Regions from separate parts of the Macrococcus brunensis genome, predicted to be linked through region 2. Evidence: predicted binding sites of a transcription regulator. Region 2 holds the regulator's gene; the other holds the start of a gene.
What was found. The regulator NrdR, encoded in region 2, represses ribonucleotide reductase genes. The targets are predictions, from matches to a motif close to AACACNATATATNGTGTT.
Positions count from the first base shown of each region.

Region 1: the regulator NrdR is predicted to act here: its motif matches at 3,067-3,084, upstream of nrdI (class Ib ribonucleoside-diphosphate reductase assembly flavoprotein NrdI).

Region 1 covers NZ_CP092179.1:574,596-579,654, forward strand. The annotation lists gene MGG13_RS03090 (peptide MFS transporter) at 1-1,330, opposite strand, end outside; gene queF (preQ(1) synthase) at 1,447-1,941, opposite strand; gene MGG13_RS03100 (DMT family transporter) at 1,991-2,839, opposite strand; gene nrdI (class Ib ribonucleoside-diphosphate reductase assembly flavoprotein NrdI) at 3,146-3,523, shown strand; gene nrdE (class 1b ribonucleoside-diphosphate reductase subunit alpha) at 3,495-5,059, shown strand, end outside.
Region 2 covers NZ_CP092179.1:1,492,744-1,497,802, reverse strand. The annotation lists gene MGG13_RS07805 (glyceraldehyde-3-phosphate dehydrogenase) at 1-705, shown strand, start outside; gene MGG13_RS07800 (SGNH/GDSL hydrolase family protein) at 735-1,397, opposite strand; gene nrdR (transcriptional regulator NrdR) at 1,509-1,973, shown strand; gene MGG13_RS07790 (replicative helicase loading/DNA remodeling protein DnaB) at 1,982-3,298, shown strand; gene dnaI (primosomal protein DnaI) at 3,295-4,212, shown strand; gene thrS (threonine--tRNA ligase) at 4,500-5,059, shown strand, end outside.

The sequences.
Region 1 (5,059 bases), 920 kb from region 2:
AGCCTTGCGCCATCGTATTAGACAAGAACCAGATACTCATCATCTGAGCAGTGAAAGCTTGAGGCGCGAGTTTAGTCGTCGTTGATAATCCGACAGGTGACAGGCAGAGTTCTGCTACAGTAACAAGGAAGAAGCTGAGAACAAGCCAGAACGGATTGATGAGCTCAATACCTGAAATCAACGGGAAAATCATGACCAGGAAGCTTGACCCGGCAAGTAATAACGCGATACCAAACTTGATAACTGTCGGTGGATTGTAACGGCCGAGGCGTACCCAGAGTGATGCAACAAGTGGTGCCAGCGTCACAATGAACAATGGATTGAGTGACTGGAACCAGGCTGCAGGAATCGTGAAGTCAATCAGACCATTTGTGACAATCCCAAGGTCAAGCTGTGTTCGTTTATCAGAGAAGTTAGCGAGTACAGTCGAACCTTGCTCCTGTATCATCCAGAACATCACGGAAGCCAGGAATAACGGGATGTATGCAAGGAGACGTGATTTCTCGATTTTAGTTGTCTGACGTGAAAGAAACATCGTCGCAAAATAGATGACAGGTAAAATTACCCCTAAAATAGAGATAGTTAAGCTGATAGTCTGTAAATCCAGTTTATTGAGCTTATTTAAAACAAATAGATAAAGAATAATAGCAACAAAGAGCACACCTACATATAACCATGTTTTCTTTTTTGTTTCCGGTGTAATCGGATTCGGTACATTCAAGCCTGACAGACCGAGCGTCTTTTTCGCTGTCAGCACGTAAACGACAAGTCCGAAGAACATACCAATAGCAGCTGCCGCAAATCCGGCATGGAAGCCAATACGCGTCTGAAGGAGCCCGACAAGCAGAGGAGATAAGAATGCCCCTAAGTTAATAGACATGACGAATAACGTAAATGCAGAATCAACTTTTGAGTCGTTCTTCAGATAAAGTTCACCGACGTTGGATGAAATATTCGGTTTCAGTAAGCCGGTACCAATGATCAGAAAGAATAAAGCAACTAAAAAGAGTGTGAACTGATTAGGTAATGACAGTAAAATATGACCGATCATAATCAATATGGCACCGATTAAAATAGAGTGCCTTGTACCGAGTAAACGGTCAGCAATCCAGCCGCCGATAATACCACTCATATAAATCAGTGCGCCGTAAATAGAGACGATTTGTAAGGCTGTGCCTTCTTCAAGTCCGAAGCCGCCTTTTGAAACTTCATAATAAAGGTAGAATGCGAGAATCGCCTTCATACCATAGTAACTGAAACGTTCCCAGAATTCTGTCACCATTAAAGTGAAGAGTCCTTTAGGATGTCCGAAGAAACCCGTTCTTGGCATACTGTTGACGATTTCTTCACGCGTGTGTTGTGCCAAATCAATCTTCCTTTCCACAATAAAAAAATAAAAACAATGTATCTAATATACACTGTTTTTAATTCTCTGACAATTCAAATTTATCTATTAGTAATCGTTTCCGGATATAAATCATGGTTCATCAGTCGGTAGTTTGCTATTTCTTCATATTTAGTACCTGGGCGTCCGTAATTAGTGTAAGGATCGATTGAGATACCGCCACGTGGTGTGAACTTACCCCATACTTCAATATAATGAGGATCCATGAGTTCGATTAAATCATTCATAATAATATTCATGCAGTCTTCATGGAAGTCACCATGGTTACGGAAGCTGAAAAGATACAGCTTCAAGGATTTAGATTCTACCATCTTAATGTTTGGAATATAGCTGATATAAATGGTCGCGAAGTCAGGTTGACCCGTTATAGGGCATAGACTCGTGAATTCCGGACAGTTGAACTTGACGAAATAGTCACGGCCCTGATGCTTGTTATCAAATGACTCTAATATAGATGGATCGTATTCATATAAGTATTGATTGTTCTGATTGCCAAGCAGTGTAATATCCTGCAGTTCATCTTTAGAACGTGTCATAATATGACCTCCTTCATTAATCGTACTGATACTACTATAAATCTGTTGTTTACTCAAGCTTTGCTTTTCTGAACATATAATAGCTGGCGCCAAAGACGATGAAGTAACCGAGGAAGCTTAACATATCCGGTATTTGATTGAACAGGACGAAACTGATGATAGCGCTGAAGAGTACGGTTGCATAAAAGAAAATGGAGATATCTTTTGCGGGCGCATACTGATAGGCAATCGTGATACCGAACTGACCGATTGTCGCAAAAATACCGGACAGAATAAGATAGAACGTCTGAGTCATGGTCATCGGATGGAAGTCAGTCAGCACAAAGGGCAGCAGTACAATGGTTGAGAAGAAAGAAAAATAGAATACAGTCGTATAGAACTTTTCTCGTGGTCCCAGTACTCGTAAAGTAGTATAAGCAAAACCGGCAAACAGCGCCCCGGCTACACCAATAAGTGCATAGAACATATCGCTTGAGAAGCTCGGCTTAATAATGAAGAGAGAACCAAGAAAAGCGATGATGATGGCCGTGATCTGGTAAGGTTTGATCTTTTCTTTTAAAAACAGTGCACAAAGTAGAATGGTGAAGAACGGACTGAGTTTATTCAGCATATCTGAGTCGCTCAGCACCATGTGATCAATCGTAATATAATTCAGGACAACACCCACCAGCCCGAACGTGCTTCTTGCGATAAGAAGCGGCTGATTTTTCAGCTGGCCGAAGAGACGCTCCTGATACTTGATAACGAAGTAAAGCGGAATGATCATACCGACGATATTCCGGAATAATGTTTTCTGCAGGACGGGGATATCACCAGACAGTTTAACAAATGCACCCATCAGACTAAATCCGAGTGAGGCGATGAGCAGCGCAAGGATACCTTTTTGTATATTGTTCATGTTGACGACCTTTCAAATAGGATAATTCATTTTAACATACGCACTGTTTAAGTCTTAAATCGTGTCATCAAAATGTAATAATTTTTCAAAGCTATGTGTAGCAACAGGTTAAGAATTTCAGCTAAAAGTCAAGAGCCTAAATTAATAAATTTCTGGGTATAATCGATTGAAAGAGCGAACAAACGTGCTATAATATTTCATATATCTTGTGGTGCTTATGAGGATAAAACACAATATATTGTGTTTTATCCTTATATACCCTACATATTCAGTTTTAGAGCGTTTTTTACATAGGAAGTGATAAATGTGAAAGTAATCTACTATTCGCTCACGGGCAATGTGAGACGTTTCTTGCAAAAATCAAAATTTACTGGCGAATCATTGCTGGATATCCAGTCGATTGATGAGCCTTTTATTGTGGTAACAGGGACAATTGGTTTTGGTGAAGTACCGGATCCAGTTCGTCAGTTTTTAGAACGTAACAGCCGATATCTAGTAGCAGTCGTGAGCAGCGGCAACCGTAACTGGGGACAGAATTTTGCACGATCAGGTGATCTGATTGCAGCTGAATATCATGTTCCACTGCTTATGAAATTCGAACTCCATGGCAATGCGCATGATGTACAATTATTCAACGAAAAGGTGGATGAAGTAAATGAAAGTCTTAGACGACAAACAGTATAACCATATTGAACTTAATAACCAGGTGACAAAGCGTCGTGCAGACGGTTTCTTTGATATCGAAAAAGACCAGGACGCACTTGCCGTCTATTTAGAGGAAGTAAACGAAAAGACCATTCATTTTGATTCACCCCTTGAACGTCTTCATCATTTAGTCGACAATCAGTTCTACTATAATCTGTTTGAAGATTATTCAGAGGCTGATCTTGTAGAGATTATTGCTTATGCAGAGAGTCTGCCTTTTAAGTTTGCAAGCTATATGTCAGCAAGCAAGTTCTTCAAGGATTACTCGCTGAAGACAAATGATAAAAAATCTTACCTTGAAGATTATAAAGAACATGTGGTTATCGTCAGCCTCTACCTTGCGAAAGGTCATAAAGAGAAAGCGAAGGAACTCATCAATGCGATGGTTGAACAGCGTTATCAGCCGGCAACACCGACCTTCCTGAATGCAGGCCGTGCACGCCGCGGGGAACTCGTATCCTGTTTCCTGCTTGAAGTAGATGATTCACTGAACTCTATCAATTATATCGATTCAACAGCTAAACAACTTTCTAAGATTGGCGGCGGCGTAGCCATCAATTTATCCAAACTACGCGCACGGGGTGAAGCGATTAAAGGCATCAAAGGTGTCGCAAAAGGCGTACTCCCTGTCGCAAAAGCATTGGAAGGTGGCTTCAGCTATGCCGATCAGTTAGGTCAGCGTCCAGGTGCTGGTGCTGTCTATCTCAACATCTTCCACTATGATGTTCTTGAGTTTTTAGATACGAAGAAAGTAAATGCCGATGAAGATTTACGTCTTTCTACTATTTCAACAGGACTGATTGTGCCGTCCAAGTTCTTTGATCTGGCAAAAGAAGGCAAGGACTTCTATATGTTTGCACCACATACAGTAGAAGCGGAATATGGCCAGACACTGGATGATATCAACTTAGATGAAATGTACGACGAACTCGTGGCAAATCCTAACGTCATGAAGAAATCGAAGGATGCCCGCGAGATGCTGAACACAATCGCACAGACTCAGCTGCAGTCCGGTTACCCGTATTTAATGTTTAAAGACAATGCCAACAAAGTGCATGCGAACAGTAATATCGGACAGATTAAGATGAGTAATCTCTGCACGGAGATCTTCCAGCTGCAGGAGACGTCTGTCATCAACGACTATGGCACAGAAGATGAGATTAAGCGTGATATTTCATGTAACTTAGGCTCACTCAACATCGTCAACGTCATGGAATCCCGTAAAGTGCGCGAATCAGTGCATACGGGGATGGATGCATTGACAACAGTCAGTGACGAAGCGGACATCAAGAATGCCCCCGGTGTCGCAAAAGCGAACCGTGAACTGCATTCTGTAGGCCTTGGTGTCATGAATCTGCACGGTTATCTTGCAAAAAATAAAATTGCTTATGAATCAGACGAAGCAAAAGATTTCGCCAATACATTCTTTATGATGATGAACTTCTATTCAATTGAGCGTTCTATGGAAATTGCAAAAGAACGTCGGGAAGTCTATGCAGACTTTGAAAAGTCAGA
Region 2 (5,059 bases):
GCAGAGAAAGCATCTGCTCACTTAAAAGCGGGCGCTAAAAAAGTTCTGTTAACAGCACCTGGTAAAGGGGATGTTCAGACAATCGTACGCGGCGTAAACTGCGAAGGATTAGATGTTGAAACTTATGATGTCATCTCAAACGCATCTTGTACGACGAACTGTCTGGCACCTGTAGCGAAAGTCCTGAACGAAAAATTCGGTATTGAGAACGGTTTAATGACAACTGTTCACGCTTATACAAATGACCAGAAAAACCTTGATAACCCGCACAAAGACTTACGTCGTGCGCGTGCTTGTGCACAAAGCATCATCCCGACTTCAACAGGTGCAGCAAAAGCTTTAGCGCTTGTCTTACCGGAATTAAAAGGTAAATTACACGGTATGGCACTGCGTGTACCGACAACAAACGTATCATTAGTTGACTTAGTCGTTGACCTTAAACAAGACGTAACAGTAGAAGACGTCAACAACGCGTTTAAAGAAGCGGCAGAAGGTTCTTTAAAAGGCATTCTTGACATCACTTTCGAACCATTAGTAAGTGTTGACTTCAACACAAACCCAATGTCATCTGTTGTTGATGGCTTATCAACAATCGTCATGGACGGCAATAAAGTGAAAGTCCTTTCTTGGTATGACAATGAGTGGGGCTACTCAACTCGTGTTGTAGAACTTGCTGTCTTAATGGGACAAAAATTAGCGAAATAATAAAGAAAGCTGGCGTATGCCAGCTTTTTTTATTGCAGTTTTATACTCTTAATCTGTTTAGTCAGAACTTCCGCCATTTTATCGTAGCCTTTGACATGAGGGTGAAGACCATCTATCGTCAGTTCTGGATTCAGCTTGTCATCTATGGTCATAACGTCATAATAATTCAGAAAGTGAATGTTTTCCTCGGTCGCGAACTCTATTAGCCGGCGATTGATCTCTATAATAGCGTCCTGTCTGATACCTTGAAGATCCGTGTGGGGACGGTTGATGGAAGTGACTGAAGGAATCACAATGTTAATGCCCCTGTTCTTACTCTCTTCGACCATCGCCCGGATATCTGACACGACCTGTTGGATGATGTCAGCTGCTTTCTCAGAGTCAGACGCTTCTTTCGTATTATTGACGCCTACTGACAATATGATGAGTTCCGGATTAAGCTGCAGTGCGTCAGCTTCGAAGCGTCTTCTGCAGTACATGGAATAGTCATCGCTGACCCCGCGGTTGATTAGACGTTTGCCTTCAGTATGTCTGAAGTAACTGTCGATATCCCAGTAGGCGGTGATGGAATCACCGATAAAGACAGCACCGACTGGATCTTCATGATAAAGAATGGCTTCATTTCTACGGTTGAATTTCTCCCGTTCTTTGTTGACTGGATTGCCTTCTTCAAATTCTTCTAATTCAATCATCTTTTTCGCCTCCGTTTGTGGTCATTATACCCTGTCAGTAAAATCAATAACAGTTTTTATGAAGACTTGATTCATGTATAATGAAGTGATACTAACTAAAGGGGCGATCATATGAAATGTCTGAAATGCGGTTACAATCAGTCTAAAGTCATCGATTCACGTCATGCAGATGATCTGAATGCCATCAGAAGGAGAAGAGAGTGCGAACAGTGCGGCACTCGTTTTACGACGTTTGAGCGTATAGAACTGTCTCCGCTTATCGTCGTTAAAAAAGACGGTACGCGCCAGGCGTTCAACCGCGATAAAATATTGCACGGTCTGGTACGTGCATGCGAGAAAAGACCGGTCGCATATGATGACTTAGAGAAAATTGCAAACGATGTTGAATATCAGCTGCGTGAGGGCAGTAAGACTGAAATATCATCAGTTGATATCGGTGAACGCGTCATGGAGCAGCTGATGACGCTGGATCAGGTGTCTTACGTGCGCTTTGCCTCGGTTTATAAGGAGTTCAAAGATATCGATCAGCTCTTGTCGACGATGCAGGGGATTTTAAGCGATAAGAATAAGAAGTAGGTGTACACATGCAATATTTTTCAGGGTTACGGCCGGCCGACCGTTTTGTCGTCACGACCAATTATGTCGAAACCAGTCTGACAGATGAGATATTAAAACGTCTGTATATTCCTTTGATTGGTCTCGAAAGTATAGCGGTCTATCAGTATTTAAGTCAGTTTCTGGAGAAAAGCCAGGTCTCTGACGAGGTCACTCACTATATCGTTATGAACGAACTGAAGATGAATCTCAGCCATTTTGAGCAGCTGCGGTTTCGTTTAGAAGGCATCGGTCTGATGAAATCATTTATGAAAGTGACGGATGAAGCACAGCATTTTGTCTATAAGCTGATCAGTCCAGTAATGCCGGACCAGTTTTTCAATGATCCCATGTTGTCTGTCTATTTATTTCAGACGGTCGGCAAAGAGCGTTTCAATCAGCTGAAACGTCATTTCTGCACAGAACGTTTTGATGTTTCAAGTTATCAGGAAATCAGCAAGAACTATATCGATATATACGGCACACCGAAATCACCACCGGCGTCAATTTACGCGGGTAACGATCATCTGATTAAGACGAGAGAGTCGCTCGGCATCCCTGTTCATCAGCAGACGTTTGATTTTGAGATGCTCGAGATGCTCCTCGCGCAGAACATGATCACAAAAGAGCAGCTGACGAGAGATGTCCGGGAACTGATCGCCCAGCTGTCGTTACTCTATGACATTGCACCGACAGATATGAGACGAATTATCCTGAAGTCATTGACCTCCAACCAGACGATATCGCATGAAGACTTAAGACGTAATGCACGGGACTTCTATCAGTTTGAACACGAAGGTAATCTGCCGGCGCTGACTATTTCTGCTGAAGCTGAAGCTGCGCCTAAGAGTGATAAGAACTGGTTTGAGATGCTCGACACGACGAGTCCGATTGAGATGCTCGCAAGTTTCAGTCAGTCAGAGCCGACTGTCAAACAGAAGCGGATGGTTGAAAGTATTCTGGAGCGGGAGAAACTGCCTTTTGGGGTCATGAATATTCTGCTGCAGTATGTACTTTTGACCAGTGAGATGAAACTGCCGCAGAGCTATATAGAAGAGATAGCATCTAACTGGAAGAAACTCAAACTCTCTTCCAGCGAGGAAGCCTACAATCATGCGATGAAAGTAGAAGAGAAGAAAAAAACGAGAAAAACAGTTCAGCGTGAAAAAGCATCCTACGAAAAAACACCGGAATGGCTGAACAATCAGGAACAGCCTAAAACCGCTGAAGCAGTGACAGATTTAGCAGAAGAAAAACGAAAACTAGAAGAAGAACTGAAGAACTTCTGGAAGGAGGGTGAATCATGAAACCGTTCAGTGCATTTGTAAAGAATAACCCCGCTATTATGGCGCGGATTGAGCAGGTCAAAAAAGAGACCGTGCAGCATCCTGAAATCAAGCCGTTCTTAGAAGCACATGCCGTGACAGATGACATGATTGACAAAGATCTGACTGTTCTGCAGGAATATAAAGACCAGTCTAAGCTCTGTGACCGCTGCGCCAGTTACGGCCAGTGCATCAACTTCGTCAAAGGGCATACCCCGCATCTATATATAGAAGATAACCGCATAAAGATCAGCTACACGCCTTGTCCGAATAAAAAAGTGCATGACGAAGAGCAGCTGATGAAACAGTATGTCACTGCTATGCATGTGCCGTATGAAACATTGAATGCCAAAATCAATTCGATTGATTTAGAGGGGACGGACCGTCTTAATATCGTTAAACGGGCAATGGAAATCTGTAACGATATCGCTGCAGGCAGACCGACGAAGGGTCTTTATATTTACGGCAGCTTTGGTACAGGCAAATCATACATTCTAGGTGCGATAGCCAATCAGCTTAAGGAGCGCCATATTTATACGACCATTTTCTATGTGCCGGAATTTATCCGTGAACTGAAAAATGGCTTCAATGATCAGACTTATGCGGAAAAACTGGACCGCGTCAAAAAAAGTCCTGTCTTAATGCTGGATGATATCGGCGCTGAAGATATGACGACGTGGGTCAGAGATGAAGTGCTGGGACCCCTCTTACATTACCGCATGATGAACCAGCTACCGACTTTCTTCTCATCCAACTTCAACAAAGAGGAACTGAGATATCATTTCCAGAAGACGAAGGTGGGCGAAGAGAAGACAAAAGCTTACCGGATGATGGAACGAATTGATGCGCTGACAGAAGCTTATCCGCTTAACGGAAAAAATTATCGTCGCTCTTGATAAATTTGCGGCAAGGTGTATAATAGCATTATAGTCAAACAATTCAAACAATGATAAAAGGATATGAAACGCATTTCTCATCATATAGCGAGTCAGGGTAGGTGTGAGCCTGATGGATGACATGTTGTTTTACTCCCTTTTTTAATCGACATCTAATCCATGTCCGGCTCAAGACCGTTATCTTATGCAGAGTTGCCTTTATGGTGATTAGGGTGGTACCGCGGAATGACTCCGTCCCTTGTGGGATGGGGTCTTTTTGTGTTTAAAAAATAAAAGGAGTGTTTAGAATGAGTGAAATTAAGATCAAGTTTCCAGATGGTAATGAAAAAAGTTTTGAGAGTGGCATCACAACTGAAGAGATTGCAGCTTCTATCAGCCCGGGTCTGAAGAAGAAAGCACTGGCTGGTAAGTTTAACGGTCAGATGGTCGACTTAACGACTGCTCTTGAAACAGATGGTGATATCGAGATCATCACATCGGACTCACCGGAAGGAATCGAGGTCCTTCGTCATTCAACAGCTCATTTAATGGCACAGGCACTTAAACGTATTTACGGCGACGTTCATTTCGGTGTAGGTCCTGTGATTGAAGAAGGATTCTACTACGATTTCGATATGCCGGAGAAAATCTCTGCTGAAGACTTTGAGAATATCGAAAAAGTCATGAAACAGATCGTCAACGAAAACATTGCGATTGAACGCCGTGTCGTTTCACGTAACGAAGCAAAAGAAGTCTTTAAAGACGATCCTTACAAACAGGAACTGATTGACGCGATTCCGGAAGATGAGAACGTGACACTTTATTCACAAGGTGAGTTCACTGACTTATGTCGAGGTGTACACGTGCC